3 regions of the Actinomadura formosensis genome follow, and region 2 is predicted to be linked to each of the others. Evidence: predicted binding sites of a transcription regulator. Region 2 holds the regulator's gene; each other region holds the start of a gene.
What was found. The regulator LexA, encoded in region 2, represses DNA repair genes until DNA is damaged. The targets are predictions, from matches to a motif close to TCGAACANNTGTTCGA.

Region 1 (4,478 bases), 2.6 Mb from region 2:
AGCGGCGGCGCCGCCGGGGAAGGTCCGTGCACCGATCGCGCGGTGCCGGGTGAGGCGCCGCCGCCCTGCATACGAGATCATCGCTCACCCTTCGTCAAGAGTCACCCACCGCCGCGGATTCTTGGTTATGAATCACCCGTCTTGGTGGCCTTCGCCCCCCTTTTCGCGGCGGTGGTCCGGCCGGCGGCGGCCGGAGCCGGGGGCGCGGGCGGCGCGGCGGCCGGGGCGGGCTCGGCCTCCTTGTCGACCTTGGGACCGATGCCCAGCTTCTCCTTGATCTTCTTCTCGATGCCGTCGGCCATGTCGGGGTTGGCCTTGAGGAAGTTGCGGGCGTTCTCCTTGCCCTGGCCGAGCTGGTCGCCGTCGTAGGTGTACCAGGCACCGGACTTGCGGACGAAGCCGTGCTCCACGCCGAGGTCGATCAGGCCGCCCTCGCGGCTGATGCCCTGGCCGTAGAGGAGGTCGAAGTCGGCGACGCGGAAGGGCGGAGCCATCTTGTTCTTGACGACCTTGACGCGGACGCGGTTGCCGACGGCCTCGGTGCCGTCCTTGAGGGTCTCGATACGGCGGACGTCCAGCCGGACCGAGGCGTAGAACTTCAGCGCCCGGCCCCCGGTGGTGGTCTCCGGGGAGCCGAACATGACGCCGACCTTCTCGCGGAGCTGGTTGATGAAGATGGCGGTTGTCTTGGTCTGGTTGATCGCGCCGGTGAGCTTGCGCAGGGCCTGGGACATGAGGCGGGCCTGGAGACCGACGTGGCTGTCGCCCATCTCGCCCTCGATCTCGGCGCGCGGGACGAGCGCGGCGACGGAGTCGATGACGACGATGTCGATCGCGCCTGAGCGGATCAGCATGTCGGTGATCTCCAGGGCCTGCTCGCCGGTGTCGGGCTGGGAGACCAGCAGGGCGTCGATGTCGACACCGAGCTTGGCGGCGTACTCGGGGTCGAGCGCGTGCTCGGCGTCGACGAACGCGGCGATGCCGCCCTTCTTCTGGACACTGGCCACCGCGTGCAGCGCGATGGAGGTCTTGCCGGAGCCCTCGGGGCCGTAGACCTCGACGACGCGCCCGCGCGGGAGGCCGCCGATGCCGAGCGCGATGTCGAGGGAGATCGCGCCGGTGGGGATCACCTCGACGGGCGCCCGCGCCTCCTCGCCCATCCGCATGACCGACCCCTTGCCGAACTGCCGCTCGATCTGGGCGAGTGCGGTCTCGAGAGCCTTCTCCCGGTCGTTCGCTGCCATGAGATGTCCTTCTCGTCGTGACTGTCGGCTTCTCGGCCGCTGCTTTGCGCTGTCGAGGGCGACGTTACGGCGGGCCACCGACACTTTTCGAGCCCCCGCGCAATTGTGGACGACGCCGCCATGGACGGCACCGCCATGGACGACGCCGCGCGTCAGAGACCAGCTTACCGAACATCCGTTCGATCATCGCTCGTTATGCCGATTCGAGCATGAATGGCCGTGCGCTCTCTGGTCCCGACCCCGTACGCTGGCGCAGTCCACGGAGGGTTCCGAACATGACGCTGACCGTCCTCTTCTGCGTCGATCCGCTCCATCCCCGGCGCGTTGACCCCCACTTCTCCCGCGAGGCCGCCGCCGTGCGGGACCACTACGGCGAGATCGCCCTGATCGACCACGACGCGCTGCGGCGCGGCGACGCAGAGGACGCCGTCGGCGCGGTGCCCTCCGGCCTGGGGCCCGCCTGGTATCGCGGCTGGATGCTCTCGGCGGAGGAGTACGGCGCGATGGCCGCCGCCTTGAAGCGGCGCGGGACGGTCCTGCTGACGCATCCGGACGACTACAGGCGCGCGCACGAGCTGCCGGGCTGGCATGAGACGTTCGCGGGGCTCACCCCGCACAGCGTGTGGCGGCCCCTCGGCCCGGGGCAGGACCCCGGTGCCCTCCATGAACTGGAGGAGCTCGTCCGTTCGCTGCGCGGCGGCCCGGCCGTGGTCAAGGACTACGTGAAGTCGTGCAAGCACGAGTGGGAGGAGGCGTGCTTCGTCCCCGACGTGAAGAACCTCGCACGGCTGCACGACGTCGCGTCCAAGATGGTCGCGCTACGGGACGACCATCTGGCGGGCGGCCTCGTCGTGCGCGAGTTCGAGGAGTACGACGGCGAGGGTGAGGCGCGCGTGTGGTGGGTGGACGGCGAGCCCGCCCTGGTGGGCCCGCATCCCGACAGCCCTGATGTGGAACTCGATCCGGACGTGGACGCCGTGGCGCCGGCCGTCCGCGCGCTCGGCTGCCGTTTCATCACCACCGACCTGGCCCGCCGCACGGACGGCGCATGGCGCGTGGTGGAGGTCGGCGACGGTCAGGTCAGCGATCTGCCGTCGTCGGTGGACGCGATGGATCTCTACGCCCACCTGCCCGTACCCGAATGACCGGTCGGCGCGGAACCGGGACACATGCCTCTTCCGTCTCATGATCCGCAGTTCTAGGCTGCCTGATCACTGATGCTTGACTAAGGACGTGTGCCCGTGTCCCCACAGGAGACCGATCGCCGGTTCAGCTCCCGCGTCGTGAAAGTGGGAATGGTGAGCGCGCTGTCACTGACGCTCGTCGCGTGCGGCGCCGGTTCGACCACGGCGCGATGCGTCGATCGGAATTCGCCCGGCAGGGGCGGTTACCGGGTCGTCCCGGACGGCAACTGCGACCCCGGCGACATCGACCGCACGTCCCACGCGTACGGCCGGTACTTCTGGTACTACGGCGGGAAGAGCACCTCCGGGTTCGCGTCCGGCGGCAGCGGCATCCGGCCCGACGGGAAGATCAAGTCGAGCAGCGGGCGGACGCTGAGCCGTGGCGGGTTCGGCGGCAGCGGCCGGAGCGGAGGCTGACCCGTGCACCGTATGCGTTCGACGCCGCGTGACGGCTGGGCGGAGAAGATCGAGGCGCACGGCCTGGCCTTCCACCGCACCGCGCACCCCGAGTACCTGACCCGGCCCTACTGGGACGAGTCCGTGCACTACGTCTTCGACATGATCGAGGTACTGGCCCTTGAAACGGCCGTCGAAGAGCTGCACCGGATGTGCCTGGACGTGGTCGAGCACGTCGTGTCCACCGGCCGCTACCACGCTCTCGGCATCCCCGGCTGGGTGGCGCCGCTGATCGAGGAGTCGTGGCGGCGCGGCGATCCGCACCTGTACGGGCGGTTCGATCTGCGTTACGACGGCCAGGGCCCGCCCAAGCTCCTGGAGTACAACGCCGACACTCCGACGGCCCTGGTCGAGAGCTCCGTCGTCCAGTGGCACTGGCTGCAGGACACCCATCCGGGGGACGACCAGTGGAACTCCATTCACGAGCGGCTCGTGGCCCGCTGGAAGGAGATCGCTCCGGCCGCGGGCGGGGGGCCGGTCCATTTCGCCTGGACGGCCGATGACGAGACCGGTGAGGAGGTCATGACGATCGCCTACATGCAGGAGACGGCCGAGGAGGCCGGCCTGCCGGGCATGGCGATCGCCATGGAGGACATCGGCTGGGACTCCGCACGCGGGCGTTTCGTGGACCTGGACGAGCGGGAGATCGGGACGCTCTGCAAGCTCTACCCGTGGGAGTGGATCGTCGCCGAGCCGTTCGGGAAGAACATTCCGGGAGCGCCCACGTCGTGGATAGAGCCGATCTGGAAGATGGTGCTGTCGAACAAGGCGCTGCTCGTCCTGCTGTGGGAGCTCTTCCCCGGGCACCCCAACCTGCTGCCGGCCTACCTGAACACACCCTCGGACCTCACGTCCTACGTGCAGAAGCCGCTGCTGGGGCGGGAGGGGGCGAGCATGCGCATCGTCCTGCCGGACGGAACCGAGCAGCGAACCGAGGGCGACTACGGCACGGAAGGGTTCGTCTTCCAGGAGTTCTGCCCGCTGCCGGACTTCGATGGCGAGCACCCGGTGCTGGGGGCGTGGGTGGTCCACGATGAAGCGGCCGGCCTCGGCATCAGGGAGACGTCGGGACTCATCACCGACGACACGTCGTCGTTCGTCCCGCACCGCATTCGGCTGTAGCGGCTACTGCAGGGTGGACGGCACGTCGAAGTTCGCGACGACGGCCTCCCAGACCTTCCTGGCGGGTTCCCCGTCGGTGAGTGCCTGCTCAATGGTGCGGCCGCCCAGTTCGGCCATGACGTAGTCCTTGGCCACACTCTCGGCGTAGCGCTCGCCGAACTGCTGCTTCATCCGATCCCAGAAAACTGTGAGCCGCACCGCTCCACGCTATCCGACGGAGGACTCCCCCAAGGACCGCGTGACCTCGCCGGGGACGGCGGGTCCGGTCCCTTGGCGGTGCTGGCGGTGCAGACCCGTCAGGTAGCGCTCGACGCCCTCGATGACGCGGGCCGTCCGGTAGGAGGGGAAGACGTCGAAGGCGTGCTGGGCCCCCTTCATCTCGGCATGGATGACGGGTGACTTGGAGACGTCCCGGAGCCGTTCCACGAACCGGCGTGCTTCGGCCACGGGGATGAGCGAGTCGCGGCTTCCG
Region 2 (4,478 bases):
GGCCGAGTACGGGCACGGCGCGATCATGGCGGTCCCGGCGCACGACCAGCGCGACCTGGACTTCGCGCTGAAGTTCGGCCTGCCCGTCCGCGTCGTCGTCGAGACCGGGCTGGCCGACCCGGCCGAGACCGGCGTCGCCACCCCCGGCGACGGCGCGATCGTCAACTCCGGGCCGATCGACGGGCTGACCAAGGCCGACGGCATCGCCCGCATCATCGAGATCCTGGAGGGGCGCGGCACCGGCCGCGCGTCGGTGAACTTCCGGCTGCGCGACTGGCTGGTGTCCCGGCAGCGGTTCTGGGGCTGCCCGATCCCGGTCGTCCACTGCGAGGCGTGCGGGGAGGTCCCCGTCCCCGACGAGCAGCTGCCGGTGACGCTGCCCGAGGGGCTGCGCGGCGCCGACCTGGCGCCCAAGGGCACCTCGCCGCTGGCCGCCGCGGCCGACTGGGTGAACGTCGAGTGCCCCAAGTGCGGCGGCGCCGCCACCCGCGACACCGACACCATGGACACGTTCGTCGACTCGTCCTGGTACTACTTCCGGTACTGCTCGCCCGGCTACGAGGGCGGCCCGTTCGACGTCGAGCAGGTCCGCCGGTGGATGCCGGTCGACCAGTACACCGGCGGTGTCGAGCACGCCATCCTGCACCTGCTGTACAGCCGGTTCTTCACCAAGGTCCTGTACGACATGGGCATGGTCGAGTTCACCGAGCCGTTCCGCCGGCTGCTGAACCAGGGCCAGGTGATCAACCAGGGCAAGGCGATGTCGAAGTCGCTGGGCAACGGCGTCGACCTGGGCGAGCAGATCGCCGAGTTCGGGGTGGACGTCGTCAGGCTGGCGATCCTGTTCTCCGGCCCGCCCGAGGACGACATCGACTGGGCGGACGTGTCGCCGCACGGCATGGCGAAGTTCCTGTCCCGCGTGCACCGCATCGCGACCGAGGTCTCCTCGGCGCCGGGCGCCGACTCCGCATCCGGTGACACGGCGCTGCGCCGCGCCACCGCCCGCACCATCGACGAGGTCACCACGCTGGTCGAGACGGAGCGGTTCAATGTGGCGATCGCGCGGATCATGGAACTGGTCACCGCGACCCGCAAGGCCATCGACTCCGGCCCCGGCCCGGCCGACCCGGCCGTCCGGGAGGCCGCCGAAACGATCGCGGTCCTGCTGTCGCTGTTCGCGCCCTACACCGCCGACGAGGCGTGGGAACTGCTGGGACGCACCGCACCGGTGATCCGCGCGGGCTGGCCGTCCGCCGACCCGGCGCTGCTGGTGGAGGAGTCGGTCACCTGTGTCGTCCAGATCGCCGGCAAGGTCCGCGACCGGCTGGAGGTCGCGCCCGGCATCGCCGACGAAGAGCTGGAGCGCAAGGCCCTGGCCTCGGCCAAGATTCGGGACGCCCTGGGCGGCGCCGAGATTCTCAAGATCATCGTCCGTGCACCCAAGATCGTCAACATCGTTCCCAAGCGCTGACCGGGCACGCCGAAACGGCCGCCGGAACCGTCCGGCGGCCGTTTCGGCGGGCGTGTCACATCTTGCGGAGGACCGCCACGACCCGGCCGAGGACCGAGGCCTCGTCGCCGGCGATCGGCTCGTAGGCCGGGTTCTGCGGCATCAGCCAGATGTGGCCGTCGTCGCGGCGCTTGAACGTCTTCACCGTGGCCTCGCCGTCGATCATGGCGGCCACGATGTCGCCCTGCTCGGCCACCGGCTGCTGCCGCACGACCACCCAGTCGCCGTCCGCGATCGCGGCGTCGATCATCGAGTCGCCGGTGACCTTCAGCAGGAAGTGGGTGCCCTCGCCGACGAGCTGCTTCGGCAGCGTGAACACGTCCTCGACGGCCTCCTCGGCGAGGATCGGCCCACCGGCGGCGATCCGGCCGACGAGCGGCACGTACGCGGGCGCGGGCCGTGCCGCGGCCGGCCGGCCCGTGGCGGTGTCGTAGGGCTCCTCGTCCGTGCGCACCGGCGTCGCGCCCGGCACCCGGACCTCGACCGCGCGCGGCCGGTTGGGATCGCGCCGCAGGAAGCCCTTGCGCTGAAGCGACCTGAGCTGGTGGGACACGCTGGAGGTACTGGTCAGCCCCACGGCCTCGCCGATCTCGCGCATCGACGGCGGATACCCCCGGCGCTGCACCGAGTCGCGGATCACCTCCAGCACCATGCGCTGCCGCTGGGTCAGGCCCGTCTCGTCCATCGGCCCGTCGGGCAGCTGCCGGACCTTGCTCATCGCTCGTCGCCTCCCGGGCGCCTCGATCGGTCACTCCTCGTCATGGAACGCTATCGCGTCCCGGCCAAATGATCAAACAATTGTTCGAAGATGCACTCGCTTTTTCTGGCCTTCCCTTGATAGAACATCGTACAGGCGTTCGATCGAAAATTCATTCGACGTCGAGGAGCGGAGATGCCCGGTTCCCCGCACAGTGACCACGTCCCGATCCGGCTGACCCGGCGCGGCCGCGCCGTCGTGGTCGCCTTCGCCGCCGCCGTCACCCTCGCCGCCCTCTGGGCCACCGTCGGGCCCGGTGCCTTCGCCGGTTCGCGCGAGAGCCGCCACGGCCCGTCCCGTCCCGCGAGAACCGTGGTCGTCGAACCCGGCGAGACCCTCTGGGACATCGCCTCCGCCGCCGACCCCGGCGGCGACCCCCGGCGCGCCGTCCAGCGGATCATGGACCTCAACGGCCTGGGCGGCGACCCCACCGTCCACCCCGGCCAGGAGATCCGCCTTCCCGCCGGCTGACCCGCGCACCGAATCCGGCCGGGTGTTCCGCGATCGCGGCGGACGCCGTGCCGCGACACGCCGGGACGGAAAATCGGGACCGGTGAGATGACCTGCGCGGACGTGTCGGGGGTGACCCGTGAGGCGCCTGATCAGGTTGCGAACCCTTGTGCCGAGCCGTACGGTTGACCACAACATCTAGTAGTCACATCGATGTAGTTCCCTATATATGGCACTCACATCGGTGTAACTCGTTTTCGTCAGGGGAGGAATCAAGCGTGCACTGCCCGTTCTGCCGCAACCCTGACACCAAAGTGATCGACAGCCGTTCGACCGACGACGGCGCCGCGATTCGGCGCCGCCGCTCGTGCGCCGAATGCGGCAAGCGATTCACGACGCAGGAGAATGTGCTCGTCATGGTGGCCAAGCGCAGCGGCGTCACCGAGCCGTTCTCCCGAGAAAAGATCATCGCCGGTGTGCGCAGGGCCTGCCAGGGCCGACCGGTGGACGAAGATGCGCTCGCGAAGCTGGGACAGCGGGTCGAAGAGGCGATCAGGTCGTCCGGATCCGCGGAAATCCCCTCGCACGAGATCGGCCTCGCGATCCTGGGGCCGCTCGGCGAACTCGATGAGGTCGCCTATCTGCGATTCGCCTCGGTCTACCGGAGCTTCGAGTCGCTGGACGACTTCGCCAAGGAGATCGAAGCACTGCGGAAGGCCGGTTCCTCGGGGGAGCCCGGCCCGTCCCGGTAGGGACGGTTCCAGAAACACACGCCAGCACATGTAAAGGCGCTTCCGCGCGGGCATGGCCCGTGCGGCGGCGCGGTTGTTCCTGAGCTGGGCCCGGCGGGAGGGCCCGAGAAGGGGGAAGGCCATGACGGAGACGGTGAGCGGCTCGCCGACGCGGCGCGGCAAGGGGGGCCGCAAAGGGCTGAAGGTCGAGCGCATTTTCACCACGCCCGGCGTGCACCCGTACGACGAGATGCGCTGGGAACGTCGTGACGTCGTCATGACCAACTGGCGCGACGGCTCGGTGAACTTCGAGCAGCGGGGCGTCGAGTTCCCCGACTTCTGGTCGCTGAACGCCGTCAACATCGTCACGTCCAAGTACTTCCGCGGCGCGGTCGGCACCCCGCAGCGGGAATGGAGCCTGAAGCAGCTCGTCGACCGCGTGGTGAAGGTCTACACCGAGACCGGCATCCGGGAGGGCTACTTCGCCTCCGAGGAGGACGCCGAGATCTTCGACCACGAACTGAAGTACGCCCTCGCCCACCAGCTCTTCAGCTTCAACTCGCCCGTCTGGTTCAACGTGGGCACCAAGTCCCCCCAGCAGGTGAGCGCGTGTTTCATCCTGTCGGTGGACGACACGATGGAGTCCATTCTCGACTGGTACAAGGAAGAGGGCGTCATCTTCAAGGGCGGCTCCGGTGCCGGCCTGAACCTCTCCCGCATCCGCTCCAGCAAGGAACTGCTCTCCTCCGGCGGCACGGCCAGCGGGCCCGTCTCCTTCATGCGCGGCGCCGACGCCTCCGCCGGGACGATCAAGTCGGGCGGCGCGACCCGCCGCGCCGCGAAGATGGTCGTGCTGGACGTCGACCACCCCGACGTCGAGGAGTTCATCCAGACCAAGGCGCGCGAGGAGGACAAGATCCGCGCGCTGCGGGACGCCGGGTTCGACATGGACCTCGGCGGCAAGGACATCAACAGCGTCCAGTACCAGAACGCCAACAACTCCGTCCGGGTGTCGGACGAGTTCATGCGG
Region 3 (4,478 bases), 210 kb from region 2:
CCGCGTCAGGTAGACCGAACCGGCCTTGTTGAGCCGCTGCGGGTCGAACGGCGGCACCGCGCCGCCCGCCGACCCGTACAGCGCCAGCGTGCCGCGCCGCCGCAGGCTCGCCAGGCTTCCGTCGAACGTGGGTGCCCCGACACCGTCGTACACGGCGGCGACCCCCTCGCCGCCGGTCAGCTCCCTGACCCGGGCGGCGAAACCGTCGTATCCCATCGTGACGTCCGCGCCCGCGTCCTTGGCGAGCTTCTCCTTCTCCGGGGTGGACGCCGTCCCGATGACGCGGGCGCCGAGGGCCTTCGCCGTCTGGGTGAGCAGCAGGCCCATCCCGCCCGCCGCCGCGTGCACGAGGACGGTGTCGCCCGCCTGGACGGGATAGGTCGAACGGGTCAGGTAGTGCGCGGTCATGCCCTGCAGCAGCGACGCCGCCGCGTCCTCAAGCCCGACGCCGCCCGGCACGGGGACGACCTTGTCCGCCGGGATGACGGCCTTCTCCGCATAGCCGCCCTGGATGTTGGCCCAGGCCACGCGGTCGCCGACCGAGAACTCGCGGACGCCGCCGCCGACCGCCGCGACCGTCCCCGCCGCCTCCACACCCGGCGTGTACGGGAGTTCCTGCGGGTAGGCGCCCGTCCGGTAGTAGACATCGATGAAGTTGACGCCGGCCGCCGCCACGTCGATCAGCACCTCGCCGGGGCCCGGCTCCGGGTCGGGACGGTCCGCCGGCGTCAGGACCTCGGGTCCGCCGTGTTCGGTGATGACGATCGCGCGCATGTCGTCCTCCTGCGGCTCGGAAATGACGATCTCGAAAAACCGGGGGCCGGCGGCGGTTATTCCACCCGCGCGGCGGTCAAACCCAGTCGCGCATCGTCCGGCCGACGAGCGCGACGGCCTCCTCCACCCGGGCCGCGACCGTCCCGGCGTCCCAGATGTCCTGGCGGGCGCAGTCCTCGAACGCGACCTTGACCGCGGCCAGGTAGAACGCGACGACGATCCGCGGTCGCAGGTCGTGCTCCAGGTCGACGCCCTCGCGCCGCGCGATCTGCGCGGCGAGCGCCTCCGCGGCCGCCGAGTACCGCGCCATCTGCGCCGCCATCAGCGACGGCGTCCTTTCGATCACCTGGCGGACGCGGCGGAACCGGACGCCGTCCGCGGGGGCGCCCTCCGCGATGGTCTGCAGCACCACGCGCATCGACTCGAACAGCGCGGTGAACGGCCGCTCCCCGGGCGGGCGGGCCGCCAGCGCGTCCGCGAGGATCTGGTCGTGCTCGGTCAGGAAACTCGTGACCACATCCTCCTTGGTGGCGAAGTAACGGAAGAACGTCCGTTGCGACACCTCCACCGCCGCCACGATCTCGTCGATCGTCGTGGCCTCGTAGCCCTTGGCGAGGAACAGTTCGAGGGCGGCGTCGATGAGCGCGAGCCGGGTCCGCTGCTTCTTGCGCTCGCGAAGCCCGGCCAGCGCGCGGTCCGGCGCCGGGACGCGGCCTGACGTGCGGCCTGATGTGGGGCCTGACGGGTCGCCGGCAGAGACGGCGCTCATCGGCTCGCTCCTTCTATCCGCCTGACACGGGCACGGGCCGCCCGGCTCACAGAGGCTTCTATCACGGACGGAGCCTCCGCATGCAGGGCGGGTTCCGGCCACCGGAAGACACCTTCCACGGTAATTGGCGCACCGGGAGAACACGCTTCACTCTCATTCCGGGCACCAGGATCGTGAGAATGCCGTACCGGCCGTCCCACTCTGCGGATTCTCCCTGCACAACCGCGTTTTTCGAGTCATGCTGAGAACCGGTCACCATTCGTCGCCGGATGATCGCCCAAGGTCATCGGGGCGGCTCGGACCACGGTGAGGCGGCTGATGTCTGTAGTCGGTGGACAAGAGATCGCCGAGGTGCGCCGGCGTCACCTCGTGGCGCTCGCGCGTGAGATCGAGGCCCGGGGCCTGCCCTGCAGATTCGCGGGGCCCGGCCAGGCCCTGCTGGTCGTCTACGGCCCGCGGACCCGCCGCCGCCTCATGGTGGTCGCGACCCCGACCGGCGAGGGCTGGTCGTACCTGTGGGCGAACGGCGGCATGGCCGACGTGACCGACCTCCTCCTGGCCGCCGACCGCATCAAGGCTCTGCTGGACTGACCCCCGCCTTGCTCCCGGAGCGGCGGCTTCCCTAGACTTTGATGCGAACATTTGTTCGAAGCCGCATGCCCTTCCCCCGTGCGGTGAGCGGGAGGGTGAGGCGGATGACACGCGTGTTCGGTGATCCGGTGGACGTCTGGACGAACGACGGCCGCCCGGTCCGGTTCGTCTGGCGCGGCCGGCTCTACGCCGTCCGGAGGGTGCTGGAGCACTGGGTCACCACCCGTGACTGGTGGCGGGAGCAGCAGCCCGCCGGCGAGGCCGCCGGGGAGCGGGAGTTCTGGCGGGTCGAGGCGACCCCGGACAGCGAGATCGGCGTCTACGAACTGCGCCATGACGCGGCCTCGGGCGCCTGGCTGCTCTCCCGGATGTGGGACTGACGCGTGCGTCCCCGGGGCCGCGGCTCCGGCGCCGCCCCTAGCCTTCGCGGCCGAGCTGGAGGCGGGTGATCTGGAAGACGGTGGCCATGCAGAGGGCGGCGGCGAGGGCCTGGAGAGCGGCCGCCGCCACGCCCACGTGGACGTCGAAGCGGGCGTCGGCGAGGGTGTCGACGCTGCCGTGGGCGAACATGTGGCTGAGGAGCAGGCCGAGAAGGGCGCACACCCACCAGCCCGCCACGACCAACCCGGCGGCGTGGCGTTCGGTCATCCGGTACCGGCCGCTGTTGACCCACACCTCGTACACCATCCGCGGCGGCAGCCACAGGTTGACGACGGGCATGAACCAGCCGAGCAGCACCCAGGCGCGGTGGTGCCGGTGCGGGCCGGGCGACTGCCGGAACGCGCGCCACAGCCAGGTCAGGTAGAGCAGCCCGGTGACCGTGGCCATGATCGTCCCGATCGTGAACACGTCGGTGTAGGGGGCGAGGGCCTTGCCGGTGGTCACCGCGTCATAGCTGTCGTGCGTCGCCCCGCGCAGCGGATGCGCGATCCTCAGCAGGCTGATCCCCGAACCGAGGGCGACGAACGCGTTGAAGCCGAGCAGCATGAACACGGCCACGCCGACCGCGCGGAAGTCGCGGCGCCGCGCCCACGCGCCGCACGCCGGGCACCGGTCGACCTCGGTCGGGATGATGTCGCCGCACAACGCACACGGCATGATCAGCCTCCCTCGGCCTTTGCGCCTAGCTGCTTCGGATACTACGTACGTTTGACTGCCGCGGCCTCACGAGGGTTCGCGGACGGGGCCCACCGATCGTCACACGCGGAACATGAACTCCGCGGCCGAACAGGCGAAGCCGGCGGTGACGGCCGCCCAGGCGGCGAGCCTGCCGAGGCCGCCCGTGGCCACCAGCCGCTCGGGGCGGAAACCGGTCACCGCGAGCAGCGCCCACCATTGCGCGGTGAGCGCGATCGTCGCGTACAGCGAACCGAACCCGATGAGCGAGAAGAACAGGACGACGGCGACCGGGGTCGCGGTGTGCGCGAACAGCGCGGCCCCGCGGGCCGGGCCGTGCAGGCCGCTGCGCAGCCGCAGGAGGACGACGCCCCAGCCGATGCCGCACAGACCCCAGATGACCAGGACGGTCACGGGCATGCCGTTCAGCGACTCCGGTGCCAGTGCCGTGTTCCTTCCCCCGAGTGCCCCGTATCCCGTCTTCCCGTGCGTTCGCCGCGGGTCAGGTCATGAGGCCCGACTCCCACGCCCAGGCGGCCGTCTCCACCCGGTTCCGGGTGCCCAGCTTGCGGTGGACGCTCCCGAGATGCGTTTTGACCGTGGAGAGCGACACGAACAGCTCCCCGGCGATCTCCTCGTTCGTCCGGCCGCGGGCGACGAGCCTGACCACGTCCAGCTCCCGGTCGGTGAGCGGCTCGCGCGGCGGCACGGGCGCCGGCCGCGGTCTCGCGAGCCGCTCCAGCAGCCGGACGGTGATGGACGGCGACACCAGCGACCCGCCGGTCGCCGCCGCGCGGACCGCCTCCACCAGCAGTGCGGGCCCGCTGTCCTTCAGCAGGAACCCGACCGCGCCGCCGCGCAGCGCCCCGTACACGTACTCGTCCATGTCGAACGTGGTGACGATCACGATGCGGAGCGGGTCGGGGACGCCCGGGCCGGCCAGCGCGCGGGTCGCCTCCAGCCCGTCCGCCTTCGGCATCCGGATGTCGAACAGGCACACGTCGGGACGGAGCCGGCGGGCCAGCGCGACGGCCTCGGCGCCGTCGGCGGCCTCCCCGACCACCTCCATGTCGGGCTGTGAATCGACGATCATCCGGAATCCGGTCCGGACCATCTCCTGGTCGTCGGCGACAAGTACGCGGATGGCCACGAGAGCGATTCTGTCAGCATTCCCGGCCCGGCGTCCCTCCGGCGGGCAACCACGCGACGACCTCCCAGCCGCCCTCCG

Region 1: recA (recombinase RecA) is a predicted target of LexA. The motif match lies at 1,412-1,427, and genes of this name have one in related genera.
Region 3: ACQP1N_RS24825 (DUF6504 family protein) is a predicted target of LexA. The motif match lies at 2,178-2,193, and genes of this name have one in related genera.

The regions. Positions count from the first base shown of each region.
Region 1 covers NZ_CP192011.1:2,421,856-2,426,333, reverse strand. Annotated here, with positions in the region: gene recA (recombinase RecA) at 126-1,244, opposite strand; gene ACQP1N_RS11500 (ATP-grasp domain-containing protein) at 1,520-2,389, shown strand; gene ACQP1N_RS11495 (hypothetical protein) at 2,486-2,845, shown strand; gene ACQP1N_RS11490 (glutathionylspermidine synthase family protein) at 2,849-4,006, shown strand; gene ACQP1N_RS11485 (DUF3046 domain-containing protein) at 4,010-4,204, opposite strand; gene ACQP1N_RS11480 (alpha/beta hydrolase fold domain-containing protein) at 4,214-4,478, opposite strand, start outside.
Region 2 covers NZ_CP192011.1:5,049,467-5,053,944, reverse strand. Annotated here, with positions in the region: gene leuS (leucine--tRNA ligase) at 1-1,471, shown strand, start outside; gene lexA (transcriptional repressor LexA) at 1,527-2,228, opposite strand; gene ACQP1N_RS23845 (LysM peptidoglycan-binding domain-containing protein) at 2,403-2,738, shown strand; gene nrdR (transcriptional regulator NrdR) at 2,996-3,469, shown strand; gene ACQP1N_RS23835 (vitamin B12-dependent ribonucleotide reductase) at 3,591-4,478, shown strand, end outside.
Region 3 covers NZ_CP192011.1:5,263,624-5,268,101, reverse strand. Annotated here, with positions in the region: gene ACQP1N_RS24840 (quinone oxidoreductase family protein) at 1-774, opposite strand, end outside; gene ACQP1N_RS24835 (TetR family transcriptional regulator) at 851-1,543, opposite strand; gene ACQP1N_RS24830 (hypothetical protein) at 1,862-2,134, shown strand; gene ACQP1N_RS24825 (DUF6504 family protein) at 2,239-2,514, shown strand; gene ACQP1N_RS24820 (DUF4328 domain-containing protein) at 2,552-3,232, opposite strand; gene ACQP1N_RS24815 (hypothetical protein) at 3,332-3,670, opposite strand; gene ACQP1N_RS24810 (response regulator) at 3,753-4,400, opposite strand; gene ACQP1N_RS24805 (sensor histidine kinase) at 4,414-4,478, opposite strand, start outside.